Regions from separate parts of the Streptomyces sp. R35 genome, predicted to be linked through region 2. Evidence: riboswitches for the same ligand, from Rfam matches in the RefSeq annotation. Region 2 holds a riboswitch; each other region holds the start of a gene.

Region 1 (5,118 bases), 6.6 Mb from region 2:
GCCCAGGGCGGCGAGGAGATCGTCCTCACGTCCGACGCCGAGGGTGCGGAAGCCGCCCTCGACCGTCTGGCGAAGCTGGTCGCGGAGGGCCTTGAGGAGCTCCCCGAGACCGTCTGAGCATCACGCGCACCGTGCGGCGGAGCCGCGTCACCCCACCCCGGGCGGCGCGGCTCCGCCGCTTTTCGGTACACCGTCCAGGAATTCTCTGCGCGCCACCCGCACACCTCGCGCCGCACACACGGAAATAGCGCGCGCCGGAATTCACGGCACGCGAAAAGAGGGGCAACAGAAATAGACCCCCTGCCGAATATCCCTCTTTGTATACGGCGCCCTTGTTAATGCCGCAGGCCCGTCATGTTTACGGGATGTTGCGAAGTCCTCACACGTTCCGGACGATCTCCGCCGCCGGGAAACCGGAGCCGGTGCGCGGCCGAGGCGCGCTCGGTATGCAGGGCCGTGATCGCCCTGGCCCGCTCGCTGTCGCCGCGCGCGACCGCGTCCACGATGCCGCCGTGCTCCGCCCAGGACTCCGCGGGGTTGGCCGGCGCCTCCACCGCGTACATCCAGGCGATCTTGTGCCGCAGCTGGCCGAGCGTGGAGGTCAGCGCGGGGCTTCCGGAGGCCTGCGCGAGGGTCTCGTGGAACCAGCCGCCCAGCGAGCGCAGATCCTCGCTGTGGCCCCTCCTGGCCCGCTCCTGACCCAGCCTGACCAGGCCTCGGAGCACCTTGAGGTGGGCCTCGGTACGGCGCTGCGCGGCCCGTGCGGCACCCAGCGGCTCAAGGAGCATGCGCATCTCGAGCAGGTCGGAGGCCTCCAGCTCGGTGGGCTCCGCGACGCACGCACCCGCGTGCCGCCGGGTCACGACGAAGCCCTCGGCCTCCAGCGTGCGCAGCGCCTCGCGCACCGGGACGCGCGAGACGCCATAGCGACGCGCGAGCAGTTCCTCGGTGAGCCGGCTCCCTCGCTCGTAGACACCCGCGACGATGTCGTCACGGATCGCCGTGCATACCGAGTGCGCCGGAATACGCATGACCGGACCTCCGCTTTAATCCCCGCGAAACGCCATCGATTGACGCTTGTTCAGTGACTCTATTGCAGGGAGCCGGAATTTCCGATGGCAGACCGAAATCCAGGGATATTTTTTGGACAGACGGCCGTGCGAAACGACGATGCCCCGGCTCGGCGGGCCGGGGCATCGGAAGTGGTGGAGATCTGATGAAGCGGTCGTCAGACGTTCACGCCGCCGAACGTCAGACGTTCACGCCGTGCGAGCGAAGGTACGCGACGGGGTCGATGTCCGAGCCGTACTCCGCGGTCGTACGGGCCTCGAAGTGGAGGTGCGGCCCGGTGGTGTTGCCGGTGGCCCCGGAGAGGCCTATCTGCTGACCCGGGGTGACCGTCTGGCCCACGGAGACGCCGATCGACGACAGGTGGCCGTACATCGTGTACGTGCCGTCGTGCATCTTGATGACGACCTGGTTGCCGTAGGCGCCGCCCCAGCCGGCGGTGACGACCGTGCCGGAGCCCACGGAGTGCACCGAGGTGCCGGACGCGGCGTGGAAGTCGACGCCGGTGTGGCTGCCGGAGGACCAGAGGCTGCCGCCGGCCTTGTAGCCGGTGGAGATGTACGAGCCGGTGATCGGCACGACGAAGGTGTTGAGGCGCTTGCGCTCGGCGGCGCGGGCGGCGCGCTCCTTGGCCTCGCGCTCCTTCTTCGCCTCCTCCGCGGCCTGCTTACGGGCGGCCTGCTCGGCAGCCTTCTTCGCGGCGGCCTCGTCGGCGGCGCGCTGCTGGGCCGCGGCCTGGGCGTCGATCTTCTCGGCGAGGGAGTCGCCGATGGTGATGACGGGGGTGAGCCCGGTCTGCTCGACGGAGGACTCCGCGGCGAGCGCGGGGGCGGCCAGGGTTCCGATCACACCGGTGGTGGCGAGCGCCGCGACGCCGACGGCGTTCGTGGTCGTGCGCTGCACGCGGCTCGGGCGACGGTGCTTCCCTGTGCCACAGGTGAACGCCATGTAGGGGCTGATCCTTTCCTTCCTTCTCGCCTACCGGGTTAGCTGACGGGTTCGGAGCAGGAAGGTCTCCTACGGACCCCCTCCTGGGAGGGCGTCCGATTCACCCCAGGGACTACGTGTGGGTCCCCGGCTCCCCTGGCTCGCGCCGTACGGGGACTCGGCGATGACTGTCCGGTGCCGCGGGCGCGGCGCACTGCCTGACGAACAGCCGCACCGACGCTAATCGGGACATCTTTCAATCGACAAACGGATCACGGCTTTTGTAGCGCATGCCACAGGGCAGACAGGCAACCTCCCTACCAATACGGACATCTTGGGGATGAAGTCCGGACAAAAGAAGACCCAGGTGACTCTTCAGTCACCTGGGTCCTCAGGGAGTGGCTCTGTTCCGCTCTGCTCTACTCGGCCCGGACGACAGTCACTTCACCGATTCCGAGGGCTGTGACGGGCTCCTCGATCTGCGCGGCGTCGCCCACCAGGACGGTCACCAGACGGTCCACCGGGAAGGCGTTCACGGCGGCCGCGGTGGCCTCCACGGTGCCGGTCGCGGCGAGCTGCTGATACAGCGTCGCCTGGTAGTCGTCCGGCAGGTACTGCTCGACCTGGTCGGCGAGCGTGCTCGCGACGGCTGCCGCGGTCTCGAACTTGAGGGGCGCCACGCCCACCAGGTTCTGCACGGCGACATCGCGCTCGGCGTCCGTCAGGCCCTCGGCGGCGAGGGTGCGCAGCACCTTCCACAGGTCGTCGAGCGCCGGACCGGTGTTCGGGGTGTCCACGGAGCCGCTGATGGCGAGCATCGCGACGCCCGTGCCGTCCGGCGCGGCGCGCAGCACCTGGCCGAACGCCCGCACACCGTAGGTGTATCCCTTTTCCTCGCGCAGGACACGGTCCAGGCGCGAGGTGAGGGTGCCGCCGAGGCAGTACGTGCCGAGCACCTGGGCGGGCCACACGCGGTCGTGCCGGTCGGCGCCGACACGGCCGATGAGCAGCTGTGTCTGGACGGCACCGGGCCGGTCCACGATGATCACGCGGCCGGTGTCGTCGGCGGTCACCGGCGGCACGGGACGCGGCTCGGCGGACGAGCCGGTCCAGGAGCCGAGCGTGTCGGCGAGCAGCGCGTCGAGGTCGACACCGGTGAGGTCACCGACGATGACCGCGGTGCCCGTCGCGGGGCGAACATGCTTCTCGTAGAAGGCCCGTACGGCCGCCGAGTCGATCTTCTGGACGGTCTCCTCGGTGCCCTGGCGCGGGCGCGACATGCGCGCCGTCGCCGGGAACAACTCCTTGGAGAGCTCCTTGGCGGCGCGGCGGGCCGGGTTGGCCGCCTCGTGCGGGATCTCGTCCAGGCGGTTGCGGACCAGTCGCTCCACCTCGCTGTCCGCGAACGCCGGTGCCCTCAGGGCGTCGGCGAGCAGACCGAGCGCCTTGGGGAGGCGCGAGACGGGGACTTCGAGGGACAGGCGTACGCCGGGGTGGTCGGCGTGTGCGTCGAGGGTGGCGCCGCAGCGCTCCAGCTCGGCGGCGAACTCCTCGGCGGAGTGCTTGTCGGTGCCCTCGGAGAACGAGCGCGCCATGATCGTGGCGATGCCGTCGAGGCCCGCGGGTTCGGCCTCCAGCGGCGCGGCGAGGATCACCTCGACGGCGACGACCTGCTGGCCGGGGCGGTGGCAGCGCAGGACGGTCAGACCGTTGTCGAGCGTGCCGCGCTCGGGCGACGGGAAGGCCCACGGCCTGGCCTCGCCGGCCTGGGGCTGCGGGTGGAAGTCCATGGTGGCGAGCTCGGTCACTTCGCCGCCTCCTCGTCGGTGTCTTCAGCGGCGTCGGTGTCTTCGGCGGTTTCGGGGGCGGTGGGTTCGTAGACGAGCACCGCGCGGTTGTCGGGGCGCAGGCGGGCCTTGGCGACCTCCTGGACCTCCTCGGCGGTGACGTCGAGGACGCGCTGCACGGCGGTCAGGGCGAGCTGCGGGTCACCGAACAGGACGGCGAACCGGCACAGTTCGTCGGCACGGCCCGCGACCGTGCCGAGCCGGTCCAGCCACTCGCGCTCCAACTGGGCCTGGGCGCGTTCCATTTCCTCGGCCGTGGGGCCCTCCTCGGCGAACCGGGCGAGCTCCTCGTCGACGGCGGCCTCGATGACCGGGACCTCGACATCGCCGGACGTCTTCACGTCCAGCCACCCCAGGGAGGGCGCTCCGGCCAGGCGCAGCAGGCCGAACCCGGCCGCGACGGCGGTGCGGTCGCGGCGTACGAGCCGGTTGTAGAGCCGGGAGGACTCGCCGCCGCCGAGGACGGTGAGCGCCACGTCGGCCGCGTCGGACGCGCGCGTGCCGTCCTCCGGGAGCCGGTAGGCGGCCATCAGGGCGCGCGCCGGGACCTCTTCCTCGACGACCTCGCGCAGCTGCTCGCCCATGATGTCGGGCAGCGAGCCGTCACGCGGGGCGGGCTTGCCGTCGTGCCCGGGGATGGAGCCGAAGTACTTCTCGACCCAGGCGAGCGTCTGCCCCGGGTCGATGTCGCCGACGACCGACAGCACCGCGTTGTTGGGCGCGTAGTAGGTGCGGAAGAACGCGCGGGCGTCCTCCAGGGTGGCCGCGTCCAGGTCCGCCATCGACCCGATCGGGGTGTGGTGGTAGGGGTGGCCCTCGGGGTACGCGAGCCCGGTCAGCTTCTCGAATGCGGTGCCGTAGGGCACGTTGTCGTAGCGCTGCCGGCGTTCGTTCTTGACGACGTCCCGCTGGTTCTCCATGGACTCGTCGTCGAGCGCGGCGAGCAGCGAACCCATGCGGTCGGCCTCCAGCCAGAGCGCGAGCTCCAGCTGGTGGGTGGGCATGGTCTCGAAGTAGTTGGTCCGCTCGAAGCTCGTCGTGCCGTTGAGCGAACCGCCGGCGCCCTGGACGAGTTCGAAGTGGCCGTTGCCGTGGACCTGCTTGGAGCCCTGGAACATCAGGTGCTCGAAGAGGTGAGCAAGTCCGGTACGGCCCTTGACCTCGTGGCGCGAGCCGACGTCGTACCAGAGGCACACCGCCGCGACCGGGGTCAGGTGGTCCTCGGAGAGCACCACGCGCAGGCCGTTGGCCAGGCGGTGCTCGGTCGCTGTCAGGC
Region 2 (5,118 bases):
TCCGGCGGCCGAGATGCCGGACGACGACTACCCGTTCGTACTGAACACCGGGCGGGTGCAGCATCAGTGGCACACCCTCACGAAGACGGGCAAGGTCGCCAAGCTCAACAAGCTGAACCCGGGCCCGTTCGTGGAACTGCACCCTGACGACGCCCAGGCGCTGGACATCCGCGACGGTGACTCGGTGGAGGTCGCCTCCCGGCGCGGCCGGGCCGTGCTGCCCGCGGTGGTGACGGACCGGGTCCGGCCGGGAAACTGTTTCGCGCCGTTCCACTGGAACGACCTGTTCGGCGAGTATCTGAGCGTCAACGCCGTGACCAGCGATGCCGTCGACCCGCTCTCCTTCCAGCCCGAGTTCAAGGTGTGCGCGGTGTCGCTGGCGAAGGTGGCCGCGCGGGCTGCCGTGCCGGCCGAGGTGCCCGCGCGGGCCGACGTACCCGTCCCGGCCATGGCCCGGACGACCGCACCCGGAGACGCGGTGCCGAGCGCTGCGGCCACCGCCCTCGGTCTGGACCCCGCCCCGCCGCCGCCCGCGCTGAGCGAGACCGAGCGCACCTATCTGGTCGGATTCCTCGCCGGTATCGACGCGGGCGCCCCCGGCGTGCCGGTGCTCCCGCCGACGGCGCCGTTCAGCCCCGGCCACGCGCTGTGGGTCAACGGCGTGCTGGCCGGCATGTACTCCCGCGCCGTGCCCGCCGCGGTCTCCGTGCCGCGAACGTCCGTCCCCGAGGGACGCGAGATCGTCGTCCTGTGGGCGTCGCAGACCGGCAACGCCGAGGAGTTCGCGGCGGCCACCGCCGAGCGGCTCGCCTCGGCCGGACACCGGGCCAGCCTCGTCGGCATGGACGACGCCGATCTCGCCGCGCTGCCGCCTGCCGCCGGGCTGCTCCTGATCACCAGCACCTTCGGCGACGGTGACGCCCCCGACAACGGCTCCTCCTTCTGGGACTCCCTGGCCTCGCACGACACCCCGAGCCTTGCCGGCAGGCAGTACGCGGTCCTCGCCTTCGGTGACTCCTCCTACGACGACTTCTGCGGGCACGGCCGCCGTCTGGACCAGCGCCTGGACGAGCTGGGCGCGGTGCGTCTGGCGCCCCGCACGGACTGCGAACCGGACTACGAGCCTTCGGCGCGGGCCTGGCTGGACCAGGTCCTCACCGCGCTGACCCCCGCCCCTGTGGCGGCGCCGGCACTCGCCCCGGCGCCCTCCCGGAGTGCACGGAAGCCCGCCCCGGTCACCGCACGCCTCACCGGCAACAGGCTGCTGAGCCGGCCGGGGGCGGGCAAAGAAGTACGGCGCTTCACCTTCGACACCAGCGACAGCGACGTACCGCTGGCGTACGAGGCCGGTGACGCACTCGGCATACGTCCCCTCAACCACCCCGAGCTGGTCGGCGAGTGGCTGGCCGTCACCGGGCTCGACCCGGCCGCCACCGTGGAGGTCGCGGGCGTCGGTGAAGTCGCCCTGCGCCAAGCCCTGCGCGAGCACCTGGACATCACCCGCGTCACCCCCGACGTGCTGCGCTTCATCAGCGAACGCGTCCATGACCCGCGCGAGTTGAAGAAGCTGCTGCGTCCCGACAACAAGGACGAACTCGCGAAGTGGTGCTGGGGCCGGCAGACCGTCGACGTCCTCACCGAGCTTCCGGTGCGGGCCACCGCGCAGGAATGGACGGACGCGCTCAAGCGACTGCAACCGCGGCTGTACTCCATCTCGTCCAGCCCGCTCAGCGATCCCCGCCTGGTCTCGCTGACGGTGTCCGTCGTCCGCTGGGAGAACCTGCACGGCCGCCTCCGTCAGGGCGTGTGCTCCCCGTTCCTCGCGGACGCCGAACCGGACAGTCCGGTACCGGTCTTCGTCCAGCGGTCCCCGCACTTCCGGCCGCCCACCGACCCCGCCACTCCGATGGTGATGGTCGGCCCCGGCACCGGGGTCGCCCCCTTCATGGGCTTCCTCGACGAGCGACGCGCGCTCGGCCACCCCGCCCCCAACTGGCTGTTCTTCGGTGAACAGCACCGCGCCACCGACCACTACTACGAGGACGAACTCGCCGCCCATCTCACCGACGGCACCCTCGCGCGCCTGGACACGGCCTTCTCCCGCGACCGGCGCACCAAGGTGTACGTCCAGGACCGTATGCGCGAGCACGGCCCCCAACTGTGGTCCTGGCTCCAGGACGGCGCCCACTTCTACGTCTGCGGTGACGCCTCCCGTATGGCCAAGGACGTCGACCGGGCGCTGCGCGACATCGCCGTCGTGCACGGCGGTCTGGACGAGGACGGCGCCGCCGCGTTCGTCAAGCAGCTCGCGGCCGACAAACGCTACGTCCGCGATGTCTACTGAGGCAGCCAGTACGACGAAGGTCACAAATACATATCGGACACTTCGCGCTTCAATCTTCACGTGAGCCACACAAATTGGCTAGGTTGGCGACAGGCAACACGACTCTCTCCGGCGAACCTCGCCGGGTCGCGCGGCCTCCGCCGAGTTCGGTGCGCCTCCGTGGCAGCCGGAGCCGGGGACCCAACCGAAACTTGGGGTGAATCGGCCCAACTGCCCAGCAGGGCAAGGGCCGTAGGGCATACCTTCCGGAACCGTCCGCCCGAACCCGACAGCTAACTCGGTAGGCGGAACACGGAAGGAGCGCGTCTCCCATGGCGCCGGAACAAGCCACATCCCGCGCGGCAGACGGGCCTAGCCAAGAAGAGGTCCGGCAGCGGATCAGCGCCCTCTACGACCAGGCCGAGACCGCCACCGGTAATTACAACGCGACCCGCGCGACGTCCGCAGGGACGCGGGGGCGCGTCAACCCGGCGGCCGACAACGGGCGCAGGCGCACCGATCCCGCCGTCGACGACGTGACCAGGCAGTGGTTCGACGTGGCGCGCACGCGGCTGGGTCCCACCGTGCCCGCCAGGCTCCCGGCCGACAGAATGCCGGCCCGCCCGGCGGAACGCCCGCAGAACGCACTCACCGACCGTGCACAGCCGGCGGCCGGCCGACCCGTCCCGGAACTGACCGCCGGTCCCGTCGCGGAACTGACCGCCGGTCCCGCCGCCGGGAGGGCCGCCGGTCCCGTGGCGGAGTTGACCGCCAGGGCCGTCGCCGCGCTGCCGGCCGCACCGGAGACACGGCAGGAAGCCACCAAGGCCCTGCCCGCAGCGGCCATCGAGCCCCGGCAGCCCTCGCTGAAGACCTCCAAGGAACAGATCCAGCAGAAGCTCGCCAAGGCCCGCGACCTGCTCACCCAGCACACCGCCGCACAGCGGAGCACGCCCTTGGCCGCGATCGCCTCCCGACCGGCCGAGGACGCGTGGCCCACCGCCGGGGCATGGGCCGACCGCCAGGCCCAGGAGGGGTGGCAGACACCGCAATCGGCCGCCCTCAGCACAGACACCTCCCTCGCCGGGGGCATGCTGCTCGACACGAGCATGCCGTTCGGCGCGGACAGCGCATCGGACTCCGAGTACGGCAGGAAGGCCGCCAAGGCGCTGGCCTTCGCCCGTGAACAGATCGGCAGACCGTGTGTCTGGGGCGCCACCGGACCGGGCTCGTACGACTGCTCCAGCCTGACCCAAGCCGCCTGGAAGACCGCCGGGGTCGCACTCCCGCGCACCGCGTACGAGCAGGCGGTCACCGGCACGGCGATCCCCTTCGCCAGTATCCGGCCCGGCGACCTGATCTTCTTCTACGGCGACGCCGGCCACGTCGGCCTCTTCATCGGCGACGGCATGATGATCCATGCCCCGAGCCAGGGGGGCTACCTTCGCGAGGAGTCGATCTTCTTCGCCGGCGAGTCGGCGATCCACGGCGCGACACGGCCCGCCTGAAGCCCGGCAGGGGGGCAGCGGGGTCGCGGGGTCGCGGGGTTCCACGGCCCTGGGGCCCGCTATCCCCCGAGGTCGAGGCGTCCTACATGGGCCACGTTCTCCCGGTCGTCGGCGTCCTCGCTGGCCTGGGCGGCGAACCACGCGTCAAGGATCTCCTTGAGCAGCGGCTCGGACGTCAGCCGCAGGCTGAGCGCCAGCACATTGGCGTCGTTCCAGCGGCGGGCGCCGTCCGCCGTGTACGCGTCCGTGCACAGGGCCGCTCGTACCCCTGGCACCTTGTTCGCGGCGATCGACGCGCCCGTGCCGGTCCAGCAGCACACGATCGCCTGGTCCGACGTCCCGGCGGCGACCTCCCGGGCCGCCGCCTCCGAGCACGCCGCCCACCGCGGGTCGTCCCCGGGGCGCAGCGCCCCATGCGTCCGCACCTCGTGGCCACGGCTGCACAGCTCCGCGACAAGGGAGCGGGCCACGGGTTCGTCCATGTCCGAGGAAACGGAGATCCGCATGTCTGGGAGACTACCCAGCGGTTGGGCTCGCGTCCTGCGAGTGGGCGACGGGGGCGCGTACGTCAGCGGGTGGTGAGCACCATCCGGAAGCGGGCCGTGCCGGAGAGCATCTTCTGATACGCCTCGTCGGCCTGGTCCAGCGGCACGGTCTCGACCGTCGGGCGGATGCCGTGCAGGGCGCTGAACGCCATGGTGTCCTGCACATCCTGCGCGGTGCCCGACGGGTGGCCGCGGACGACCTTGCCGCTCATGAGCAGCTGGAGCGGGCTGATCCCCAGTGGCTCGGGAGCCACCCCGATGACCACCAGCTCACCACGGTGCGACAGCCCGTCCATGGTCGCCGTGATGGCGTCGGAACTGCCGGCGGTGGCCAGCACGACCTTGACACCGCCGAGAGACTGCAGGGCGTCCGCGACGGCGGTGTCTCCCGTGCTGTCGATGTAGTGGTGAGCGCCGAGTTGCTTGGCGAAGTCGGCCTTGCCGGCTCCCCGGGCGATCGCAACCGTCTCGAAGCCCATGGCGACCGCGTACTGCACGCCCAGGTGGCCGAGTCCGCCGATGCCGAGTACGGCGACCCGATCGCCCGGCTGGGCGGAGCTGCGCCGCAGCCCGTTGAACGTGGTCACACCCGCGCAGGCCATGGGCCCCGCGTCGCTCGCCGTCAGCGCGTCGGGAATCCGGGCCAAGGCGTCGGCCGGCGCGATCACCGCCTCGGCGAAGCCCCCGTCATAGGCCCACCCGGGGACCTTGAGGTTCTCGCACACGATGAAGTCGCCCTGCC
Region 3 (5,118 bases), 5.2 Mb from region 2:
ACACAGGGGGAGCGAGCCGCCGCCGGACCTTCTCGGCGGTGGTGGCCGGCTGCCGCCCCTGGCCCGGGCGGCGGTGGGGAGCCGGTCACCTGGTGGAGGACGCTAAACCTGGGAGTGAGGCGTTGGTAACGCCATGTGCGGAACTGTCGCCACTGGATCGGCCAGTGACCGTATGTGACCGTGATCCCCGCCTGGCGTCGCCGACTTCACGCAGTGCGATGACCGATGCCGCGAATCCGGGGAAACCGGGGTTGCCCGGGTGCTAGGGGTTACAAGGGGTGGGCCGGTGACAAGGGGGACTCGGGCGTCCGATTAGGCTCCGGCGTCATGGACGTACTCATCCATCTCTTCGTCGGCCTGCACATCATCGGCATCGCCTCGCTTCTCGGCGGCTTCCTCACCCAGATGAAGGCGATGGGCCAGGGCACCGCCCGCTTCGTCCCCGCGATGCTGCATGGCGCGCTGACCATGCTGGTCACGGGCGTCGTACTGGTCGGCCTCAACCAGGCCGACGACAACACGGTCAACACCATCAAGATCGGCGTGAAGCTGGCCCTGCTGATCGTGATCCTCGGGCTCGTCTATGTGAAGCGGGACGACGAGAAGGTGGACAAGGGCCTCTTCGGGCTCGTCGGGCTGCTGACCACCGCGAACATCTTCATCGCGGTGCTCTGGACCTGATGGCCACGGCGGACGACCGCACGGCTCCCGCCGCGACGGCCAGCCACGCCGCCACCGCGATCCACAGCAGCACCTGCCCCGGCCCCTTGAGCCAGGGGACGTCGAGGGCGGTCGCGACCGACAGGGTCGCCACCGCCGTCATCCCCATCGGGAAGACGGACGCCCAGCGCCGTACGTCGTGCTGGGGTCTACGCCACACCAGCTCCGCGACGGCGAGGACGCAGTACCAGGCGAGGTCGAGCACCAGCAGCGCGACGGTCACGGCGCGCAGGACGCCCTGGTCGTCGTTGTTCCACAGGTACGGGTTCACGTGGCGCGCGGCGATGAGCTTGGCCCCGGTCAGCGCCGAGATGGCGAGCGCGCCGCCCGCGACCCAGTGGTCCCCGGCGCCCCGGGCCACCTCCCTGAGGTCGAAGTGCGCGAGCGCCACCCCGTAGAGGGCGATCCCGAGCCAGAACAGCACCAGCGCCGTATGCGCGAGCCACTCCGGGCCCACGGCCGCGGCGAGCGTGGCGCCCAGCACCGCGAGCCCCTGCGTGGCCACACACACGAGGAACACGACTCCCGTCATACGGCGCTTCCAGTGCCGTATGACGTTGAGGAGCAGCACCGGCCAGAGGACGGCCGACAGCGCGAGCAGGGCCTCGGCCGGCCCCTGCCACCCCAGTGCTGACAGCCCCGTACCGAGCACGGTGGTCGCCGCGACGGCGGTGAGCCCGGCCGGTGTGCCCGCCTCCTCCACCCACCGCTCCCGCTCCCGCACCAGCCGGACGACGAAGTCCGCGGCGAGCGCGAGCCAGCCGGCGGACGTCAGGGCCAGCGCGATGCGGGACAGGGTCTCGTAGCCGGTCAGATGCAGCCCGACCGAGATGATGCCGGTGGCCATGACGGCGGCACCGGCGGCGGGCGGCCGCTGGGCCCACCAGGTGCGGAGCGGGGAGACGGCTGCTGGCATGGGGCCGATGCTAGGGATCTTCGGGCCGGTTGCCCGCGGGGCACGCGCGCGCGTGGCCGATGACAAGCCTCACGCGCGCGTGGCCCGCAAGAACGCGTTACGCAGGACGCACCACGCTGTGGATGATCGAGGTCCCGCCGTAGTAGATCGACTCCTCGCGGACGTACGCACCCGGCTTCGGCGCGTGGATCATCATGCCGTTGCCGATGTAGAGACCCACATGGCTGACGTCGTCGTAGAAGAAGACCAGGTCGCCGGGCTGGGCGTCGGAGAGGGAGACCGTCGTGCCTGCGTTCACCTGGTCGGTTGTGACGCGCGGCAGTGTGACGCCGGCGGCCTTCCAGGCGGCCTGGGTGAGTCCGGAGCAGTCGTACGAGCCGGGGCCCGTCGCGCCCCAGACGTACGGCTTGCCGATCTGGGCGCGGGCGAAGGCGATGGCCTTGGCGGCCTTGGTGGCGTACGAGGAGTCGGTGGTGGTCGAGCTCGACGAACCGGTCGAGGTGCTCGACGACGACTCCTGCTGGGCCGCCTTCTCGGCCGCCGCCTTCGCCGCGGCCGCCTGCTGCTGTGCCAGCTCGGCCGCTTTGCGGTCGGCCTCCTCCTGCTTCTTCTTCTCGATCGCCGCGAGCCGCGCCTTCTCCTGGGCGGTCAGATCCGAGAGCAGTTCGCGGGCCGCGGAGAGCTTCTTCTGAACGTCTGCCTTGGACGTCTTGAGCGCGCTCTGCGAGGTGGTCAGCGTCTGCAGGCTCTTGGAGGCCTCCGCGCGCTTCTTCGTGGTGGCGGCCTGCTCCGTGATGTAGTCGTCGACGGCCGCCTTCTGGCGGGTGGTCAGACGGCTCATCAGCTGGGTCTGGTCGAAGTAGTCCTGCGGGTCGTCGGCGAGCAGGAGGGTCGCGGTGTCGGGGGCGGAGGCCCCGGTGCGGTACTGCGCCGCCGCGAACGAACCCAGCTCCTCGCGCGAGGTGTTGAGCTTCTCGGTGCGCTTGGCGACGTCGTCGAGGAGCCTGTCGACCTTCTTGCGCTGCTTGGAGGTCTTCTCCTTCGCCGCGTTGTACTTCTCGGTGGCCGACTCGGCCTGGTGGTAAAGGTCGTTGACCTTCTTCTCGACTTCTTCGAGGCTCGGCCTGGGCTCGGCCGAGGGCGCGGCGTTCGCCGTCTGGGAGAGCAGGGCCACCGAGGTGAGCGCCGCCGTCGCCAGGGCGGCGGGGGTCCGTATGCCTGCTACGCGCGTACCCGTAGGACGCGGTGTGCGATGCGACGCCAAGAGAGGCGACTCCTTCCGTCATCCGCCTACCGAGTTAGCTGTCGGGTTCGGGCGGGTGGTTCCGGAAGGTTTGCCCTACGGTCCTTGCCCCACAAGGCAGGTGGACCGATTCACCCCAAGGTCGGTTGGGTCCCCGGCTCCGGCTGCCGCGAGGGCGCGCCGAACTCGGCGGAGGCCGCACGGCCCGGCGATGTTCGCCGGTGCGGGTCGAACGGCCTGCCCGGCACGCTAGCCAACTCGTGTGGCCCGTGTGAAGTTTGATGTGCGATATGCCCGATACATTTTCGTGACCTTTGCCCTGGGCGTCACCCCGCGCGGTCAATCCGGAGTGATCTGTGGTGACTTGTCAGGAGTGGCGTCGTCCGCCCCGTTCCGGGCGCTACCTTCCAGCCAGTCACGGTCGGATGCCGTGGGGGTGGGTAAAGGGGGGTATGGCCATGAGGAAGCGCAAGGCATTCGTCGTCGCCACGGGAGTCGCTCTCGCAGTCACGGGAGCCGTCGCGCCCGCGAGCGCCACCGGCGGGCACGCCGCGGGCAAGCCCGTCGTCCGCGTCATCGCGACGGGCCTCGACAATCCGCGCCAGCTCTCGTACGACAACGGGCAGCTGTACGTCGCCGAGGCCGGCCGGGGCGGCAAGAAGTGCCTCGGCGGCGGGCCTGAGAGCGACGAGACCTGCATCGGCACCACGGCCGCCGTAACCAAGGTCTTCTGGGACGGCGGCGCCTGGAAGCACTACCGGGTGGTGGACGGGCTGCCCTCGGGCGCCGCCAAGGACGGTGGCTTCGCGACCGGCCTGGACGGCGTCTCCGCACTGAACGGCAGCGTCTGGGGCGTCGAGACCTGGGCCCCGCCCGAGGCCGGGGTGCCCACGGGCCCGCCCTGGAACAAGCTCGGCAAGCTGCTCTGCGTCGCCCCCGGCAAGGCGACGATCGCCGCCGACATCTCCGCCGTCGAGCTCAGGTACAACCCGCACAAGACGGCCGTCGACTCCAACCCGTACGCCGTTCTCGCGCTCGCGGACGGCCGCAAGATCGTCGCCGACGCGGCCGGGAACGACCTGGTGGCCGTCTCGCCCGACGGCAAGGCCCGCCCGTTCACCGTCTTCCCGGACCACGACAAGCACGAGTCGGTCCCGACCTCGCTGGCCCTCGGCCCCGACGGCAGCCTCTATGCAGGCGAGCTGAACGGCGAGGCCACCAAGCCCACCGCCCGCGTCTGGAAGGTCGACCCGGCCACCGGAAAGATCCTCGGCTGGAAGAGCGGCTTCGGATCGATCACCGGCATCGCCTTCAACCGGAGCGGCGATCTGTACGTCAGCCAACTGTTCGCGAGCCTGGTGACCAAGGTCGCACACGGGAAACGTACGAATGTGCGGGTGCCGTTCCCGGCGGGCGTGGCCGTGGACCCGTACGACGGCAAGGTCTATGTCTCGGCCTGGTCGATCGCCGACCGTAACGGAACGGTGCTGGAGGGCAAGAAGACGCCGGGCGGACAGCTCTGGAAGATCCTGGGCTTCTGAGCCGCGTCACCACTTCCGGTCGAGTTTTCAGGGTGGCGGCGGGCTGTCAGTGGGGCGGCCTAGACTCGGAGAGCGATGAGCAGCCTCTTTGATGACAGCTTCCTGGCGGACCTCAAGCCCTCACGGGCCCACGAGGAAGAGCCCCCGCCGCCGCCCGAGGACGATCACGTACCGGAGCCCGTTCCGGACGATCTGTTCGGCGGGAAGTTCGACGTGCCGCCGGACCGGGACGCGTACTACCGCGACGGCGCGCCCCGGCCCGCCGTGGACGCGGCGGCGCTGCTGGACGGGCTGAACGAGAACCAGCGGGCGGCCGTGGTGCACTCCGGCGCCCCGCTGCTCATCGTGGCCGGCGCGGGCTCCGGCAAGACCCGTGTGCTCACGCACCGGATCGCGTATCTGCTGGCCGAGCGCAATGTCCACCCCGGCCAGATCCTCGCGATCACCTTCACCAACAAGGCCGCGGGCGAGATGAAGGAGCGCGTCGAGCACCTCGTCGGCCCGCGCGCGGGTGCGATGTGGGTGATGACCTTCCACAGCGCGTGTGTGCGGATCCTGCGCCGCGAGAGCAAGAAGCTCGGCTTCACCTCCTCCTTCTCGATCTACGACGCCGCCGACAGCAAGCGCCTGATGGCCCTGGTCTGCCGCGACCTGGACCTCGACCCCAAGCGCTTCCCGCCGAAGTCGTTCAGCGCCAA
Region 4 (5,118 bases), 5.0 Mb from region 2:
CGACGTCTCCAAGCCGGCGTACTTCGGCGTCAACGGGGCGATCGCGGTGGCGGCCGGCCTCGCCGTGATGGCGCTCGCCCCTTGGCTGCGCCGCACGATGCACCCCGTCCACTGAGGTGACACTCATGCACATCCGTACGTCCTTCCCCTACGAGACGACTCACGAGGACGTCCTCATCCCCCTTCCGGACGGCACCCGTCTGTACGCCCGGATCTGGCGCCCGCTGACCGACGAGCCCGTACCCGCCCTCCTCGAATACCTCCCGTACCGCCTCACGGACTGGACCGCGCCCCGCGACTGGCAACGCCATCCCTGGTACGCGGGCCACGGCTACGCCTCCGTCCGCGTGGACGTCCGCGGTCACGGCAACTCGGAGGGCATGCCGACGGACGAGTACTCGCAGGTGGAGCTGGCCGACGGGGTGGAGGTCGTCGACTGGCTGGCCGCCCAGCCCTGGTGCAGCGGCAAGGTCGGCATGTTCGGGATCTCCTGGGGCGGCTTCAACTCCCTCCAGATCGCGGCCCTCGCGCCCGAGCCGCTCAAGGCGATCGTCACGGTCTGCTCGACGGACGACCGCTATGACAACGACGTGCACTACATGGGAGGTTCCGTCCTCGCCGTCGACATGCACGCCTGGGCGGCCACGATGCTCGCCTTCGTCTCCCGCCCACCCGACCCGGTGCACGTGGGCGAGGTGATGTGGCGGGACATGTGGGTGAAGCGCCTGGAGGCGGTCGACCCGTTCGTCCACACCTGGCTGTCCCACCAGACCCGGGACGCGTACTGGCGCCACGGCAGCGCCTGCGAGGACTACGGCGCCATCCGCGCGGCGGTCCTGGCGGTCGGCGGCTGGCACGACCCGTACCGCGACACGGTGCTGCGCCTGGTCGAGAACCTGCCGCCCGACCGCGTACGAGGCCTGATCGGCCCCTGGTCGCACCAGTACCCGGACCGGGGCCTGCCACCGGGCCCGGCGATCGGCTTCCTCCAGGAGACCCTGCGCTGGTGGGACCACTGGCTCCGGGACAAGGACACCGGCGCCATGTCCACTCCCGTGCTCCGCTCGTACGTGATGGACGCGCACCCCCCGGCGACGACGTACCCGTCCCTGCCCGGCCGCTGGGTGGGTGACCCCGCCTGGCCCTCCCCCTCGGTGACCCCGGTCTCGTACGCGCTCCAGGGGGCGCCGGTCCTGGTCCGTTCCCCCCAGCACACGGGGGTGGACGCGGGCCGCTTCTTCCCCTTCGGGAACGACGCGGATCTGCCGCCGGACCAGCGGGAGGAGGACGCCAGATCGGCGTGCTTCGAGTTCGAAGTGCCGGAGGACACCTGGGTGTTGGGCCGTCCGGTGGTCCGGCTGCGGCTGACGTCCTCGACCCCCCGGGGTCAGGTGATCGCCCGCCTCTGCGACGTGGCCCCCGACGGAGCCTCGACACTCGTCACCCGAGGTGTGCTGAACCTGTCAGCGCGCTATGGCCGTGACCAGGCGGTTTCCTGGAAACCGGGCGCTACGGAGGACGTGGTTTTCGACCTGAACAGCATCGGTTACGCGTTCCCGGCGGGCCACCGCATCCGCCTCTCCGTCTCCTCGGCGTACTGGCCCTGGATCTGGCCCCAGCCGGGCTCGGAGGCCGGCTTCACCCTGGACCCGGCGGGCAGCACGCTGGAACTCCCGCTGCGGGCAAAGGAGTCGACGCCCTCCCTCACGTTCGAGGAACCGGAGCAGTCCGAGCCCCTGGGAGTCGTCGTCCCCGCGACGCTGGACGAACCCCGTCCGGAACGCCTGGTCGTCCATGACGTGGCCGCCGGCACCTGGCGTCTGGAGGTGGACCCGCGCTACGGCGGCACGCGCGTGTACCCCGACGGCCTCGAATTCACCGAGGACGCGCTGGAGACGTACACGATCGACGCCTCCGACCCCCTGTCGGCCCGCGCCCGCTCGACCTGGTCGGTCCGCCTCCACCGCCCGGACCTGCCCTGGGACGCGCGGGTGTCCACGACGTCCGACATCACCTGTGACGCCGAGGACTTCATCACCTCCAACGAGGTGATCTGCAAGGACGGCGACGAGGTGGTCTTCCACCGGACGTGGGAGAAGAGGATTCCCAGAACGGCGGGCTAGAGGCCCAGGGGCGCCATGGGGAACGATCGCACCATGGCGCGATCGCGGACCGGGGAATTCCTGATGGACCTCGACGAGGGCATGCTCGCGTACTTCCGTGAGATGGCCCAGGAGATGGTCACGCGCTTCGGGATCTCGCGGGCGGAGGCCGTGGCGAGGATCAACAGGGCATACGAGGGGCAGAAGTTCGAGCCGTATCCCGACCTGATGTGCCACGAGCTTCCCGAATACTGGGGCTACGGCCTCTACTTCAAGCCCAACGCGGGCCGCCTCCCCGACGACGACCCCGACACGGATCTCTCCGTGTGGGAGGTCCGCCCGGCTCCGCCGAGGCACTCCCCCGCCTGGACGCTCGAACCGTAATGACCGAGTTGCCCGTCTTGCCGCTTTAATTCCGCCCAGTCGCGTGAATTGGGTCACGCCCGGCCGGATCCCGCGCCAGAGCCCCCTCGGTGACTTCCCCCTTTGCAAAAGGCAAGTTGAGGATCGAATTCCGGATCAATCGGACGTTTCACCCTCGCCATATCCGGGCTAAAGCGATCTTCACTGCGACATCAGGTCTTGTTCCCGACATGTGCTCTCGCATACGTTCACGTCGATCCGAGCGGATCGCCGAATCCTGCCGCCGCCCGGAAACCCCACCCACCCACGCACGCACGGCAGGAGCGGGGGACCCAGGTAAGCCGCCGAACCGGAACCCCGGAACGGCTAGGGGTGAAGCCGCGTCCACAGCGCGGCCGGGCATCTCCCGCCCGAACCCGACAGCTCACCTCGCAGGCACCGGAGAGGAAAAGCGCCATGCCCGTACGAGGCAAGCACCGCCGCCCCAAGACCAGCACCCTCACCCGCGGCATGATCGCCGTCGGCACGAGCGGAGCCGCGCTCGCGCTCCCCCTCGTGAGCGCGACCGGCGCGCACGCGGCCACACCGACCCAGGTGGCACAGGTGGCACAGGTCGCGAAGACCGCCGCGGTCACGACTCCGGAGGTCCAGCTCCTCACCTACAAGGTGGCCGCCGGCGACACCCTCTCCACGATCGCGCAGAAGAACCCCACGAGCGGCGGCTGGAAGAAGCTGTACGAGGCGAACAGAGCGGTCATCGGTGCGAACCCGGCCCTGATCCGCCCGGGCCTGACGCTGACGGTGGGCACGAAGACCGTGAAGTCGACCACGTCGAGCTCGACGGCGAAGGCAATCACGACCACCCCCGCCTCCGCCACGACGTACACCAACAACCTCGACGGCTGGATCAAGCAGTCCCTGGACATCATGGCCAAGTCGGGCATTCCGGGCACCTATAACGGCATCTACCGCAACGTGATGCGCGAGTCCTCGGGCAACCCCCTGGCCATCAACAACTGGGACTCCAACGCTGTCGCCGGCACCCCCTCCAAGGGCCTCCTCCAGGTCATCGACCCGACCTTCAACGCCTACCACGTCGCCGGCACGTCGACGAACCCCTACGACCCGGTCGCGAACATCACGGCGGCCTGCAACTACGCGGCGGCGGTGTACGGCTCGATCGACAACGTCAACGGGGCCTACTGACCAGCCCTCCCCCTACCCGTCCACCAGGTACCGGTAGACCGTCGACTGCCGGGCCTGGAAACCAAGACGTTCATACAGCCGGTTCGCGGCCGGCCGATCCGGCCGGGAGGTCAGATCGACGGTCCGGGCGCCCGCTTCCCGGGCCATCCGCAGAGCTTCCTGAGTCAGCAGCGCCGCGATGCCCCGGCCGCGCGCCGCAACGTCCACAACCACGTCCTCGATGCGACCGCGCAGCCCGGACGGCACGGGAAGCAGTACCAGGGTCAGCGTGCCGACGATCTCGCCCGCCGCCCGGGCGACCAGCACCGTGTTCGCATCGCAGGACACCATCCGCTCGACCGCCTCGCGGTCGAGTGGCTTGGCGGTCGAGGACAGCTGCGGCAGCAACCGGCCGAAGGCGTCGACAAGTTCTTGACTCGCTTCCCGGATGATCTCCACCTGAACGCTCATGCGCCGGAGCGTATCGGCCGCCTCCCGGACCGCAGGGTCGCGACAGCGGGACAGAAGCGGGACGGAGGTGTCGGCGCGGCCGGGCCTAACGGCCCTCGAACAGCCGCTCCAGCACCACGGCGATCCCGTCGTCCTCGTTCGACAAGGTCACCTCGTCGGCCACCGCCTTGAGTTCCGGGTGGGCGTTGGCCATGGCGACACCGTGGGCGGCCCAGTCGAACATCGGGATGTCATTGGGCATGTCGCCGAAGGCGAGGGTGGTGGCGGGGCCGAGCCCGAGGTGTTCGGCGGCGAGGGCGAGCCCCGTCGCCTTGGTCACGCCACATGGCTGAAGTTCGACGGTGCCCGGCCCCGACATGGTGACCGTCGCCAGGGAACCCACCACTCCGCGCGCCGCCGACGCCAACTCGTCGTCGGACAAGGAGGGGTGACGGAGCAACACCTTGCTGATCGGCTCCGTCCACAGGTCGTCGCGCCGCCGCACCCGCACCGCCGGCAGCGTCGGATGCGGCATCACATACCCCGGCTCGATCAGCGTCAGTCCGTCCACGCCGTCCTGGTCCACCGCCGCGTAGAGCAGCCCGACCTCCGCCTCGATCTTGCCCAGCGCGGTCTCCGCCAGCTCCCTGTCCAGGGTCACCGACCACAGCAGACGGTCCGCCCCGGCGTCGTACAACTGCGCCCCCTGCCCGCACACCGCCAGCCCCTCGCCGCCGAGTTCGTCGAGGAGCGGTCGGACCCTCGGCGCCGGCCGTCCCGTCACCACCAGATGCCGGGCCCCCTCAGCCGTGGCTCTCGCCAACGCGGCCCGCGACCGGTCGGAGAGTGTGTCGTCGCCGCGCAGCAGCGTTCCGTCCAGGTCAGTGGCGATGAGTGAATATGCAGTCGGAGCGGCCATGATCCGAAGAATACGGATCGAACGACACATCGGCCCGGCGTGAACCGGACGACGTCCGGTATCCCGTCCGCAACGCCGTTCACCGCACGGGCGGCACGG

What was found. Region 2 has a riboswitch for cyclic di-AMP ahead of AB5J50_RS07375 (C40 family peptidase). Riboswitches for the same ligand answer to the same signal wherever they lie in the genome.
Positions count from the first base shown of each region.
Region 1: it holds a riboswitch for cyclic di-AMP, as region 2 does, so the genes downstream of both, AB5J50_RS36790 (M23 family metallopeptidase) here and AB5J50_RS07375 (C40 family peptidase) in region 2, are expected to answer to the same signal.
Region 3: it holds a riboswitch for cyclic di-AMP, as region 2 does, so the genes downstream of both, AB5J50_RS30845 (NlpC/P60 family protein) here and AB5J50_RS07375 (C40 family peptidase) in region 2, are expected to answer to the same signal.
Region 4: it holds a riboswitch for cyclic di-AMP, as region 2 does, so the genes downstream of both, AB5J50_RS29620 (transglycosylase SLT domain-containing protein) here and AB5J50_RS07375 (C40 family peptidase) in region 2, are expected to answer to the same signal.

Region 1 covers NZ_CP163440.1:8,137,405-8,142,522, reverse strand. Annotated here, with positions in the region: gene AB5J50_RS36800 (HPr family phosphocarrier protein) at 1-117, shown strand, start outside; gene AB5J50_RS36795 (GntR family transcriptional regulator) at 336-1,031, opposite strand; gene AB5J50_RS36790 (M23 family metallopeptidase) at 1,252-2,016, opposite strand; cyclic di-AMP (ydaO/yuaA leader) riboswitch at 2,029-2,189, opposite strand; gene AB5J50_RS36785 (pitrilysin family protein) at 2,415-3,803, opposite strand; gene AB5J50_RS36780 (M16 family metallopeptidase) at 3,800-5,118, opposite strand, start outside.
Region 2 covers NZ_CP163440.1:1,540,932-1,546,049, forward strand. Annotated here, with positions in the region: gene AB5J50_RS07370 (molybdopterin-dependent oxidoreductase) at 1-2,344, shown strand, start outside; cyclic di-AMP (ydaO/yuaA leader) riboswitch at 2,487-2,647, shown strand; gene AB5J50_RS07375 (C40 family peptidase) at 2,656-3,831, shown strand; gene AB5J50_RS07380 (RpiB/LacA/LacB family sugar-phosphate isomerase) at 3,891-4,337, opposite strand; gene AB5J50_RS07385 (alcohol dehydrogenase) at 4,400-5,118, opposite strand, start outside.
Region 3 covers NZ_CP163440.1:6,764,017-6,769,134, forward strand. Annotated here, with positions in the region: gene AB5J50_RS30835 (hypothetical protein) at 328-681, shown strand; gene AB5J50_RS30840 (tellurite resistance/C4-dicarboxylate transporter family protein) at 659-1,636, opposite strand; gene AB5J50_RS30845 (NlpC/P60 family protein) at 1,734-2,900, opposite strand; cyclic di-AMP (ydaO/yuaA leader) riboswitch at 2,908-3,081, opposite strand; gene AB5J50_RS30850 (ScyD/ScyE family protein) at 3,338-4,420, shown strand; gene pcrA (DNA helicase PcrA) at 4,496-5,118, shown strand, end outside.
Region 4 covers NZ_CP163440.1:6,511,942-6,517,059, reverse strand. Annotated here, with positions in the region: gene AB5J50_RS29635 (peptide MFS transporter) at 1-115, shown strand, start outside; gene AB5J50_RS29630 (CocE/NonD family hydrolase) at 126-2,123, shown strand; gene AB5J50_RS29625 (hypothetical protein) at 2,157-2,486, shown strand; cyclic di-AMP (ydaO/yuaA leader) riboswitch at 2,757-2,916, shown strand; gene AB5J50_RS29620 (transglycosylase SLT domain-containing protein) at 2,922-3,671, shown strand; gene AB5J50_RS29615 (GNAT family N-acetyltransferase) at 3,684-4,121, opposite strand; gene AB5J50_RS29610 (HAD family hydrolase) at 4,207-5,019, opposite strand.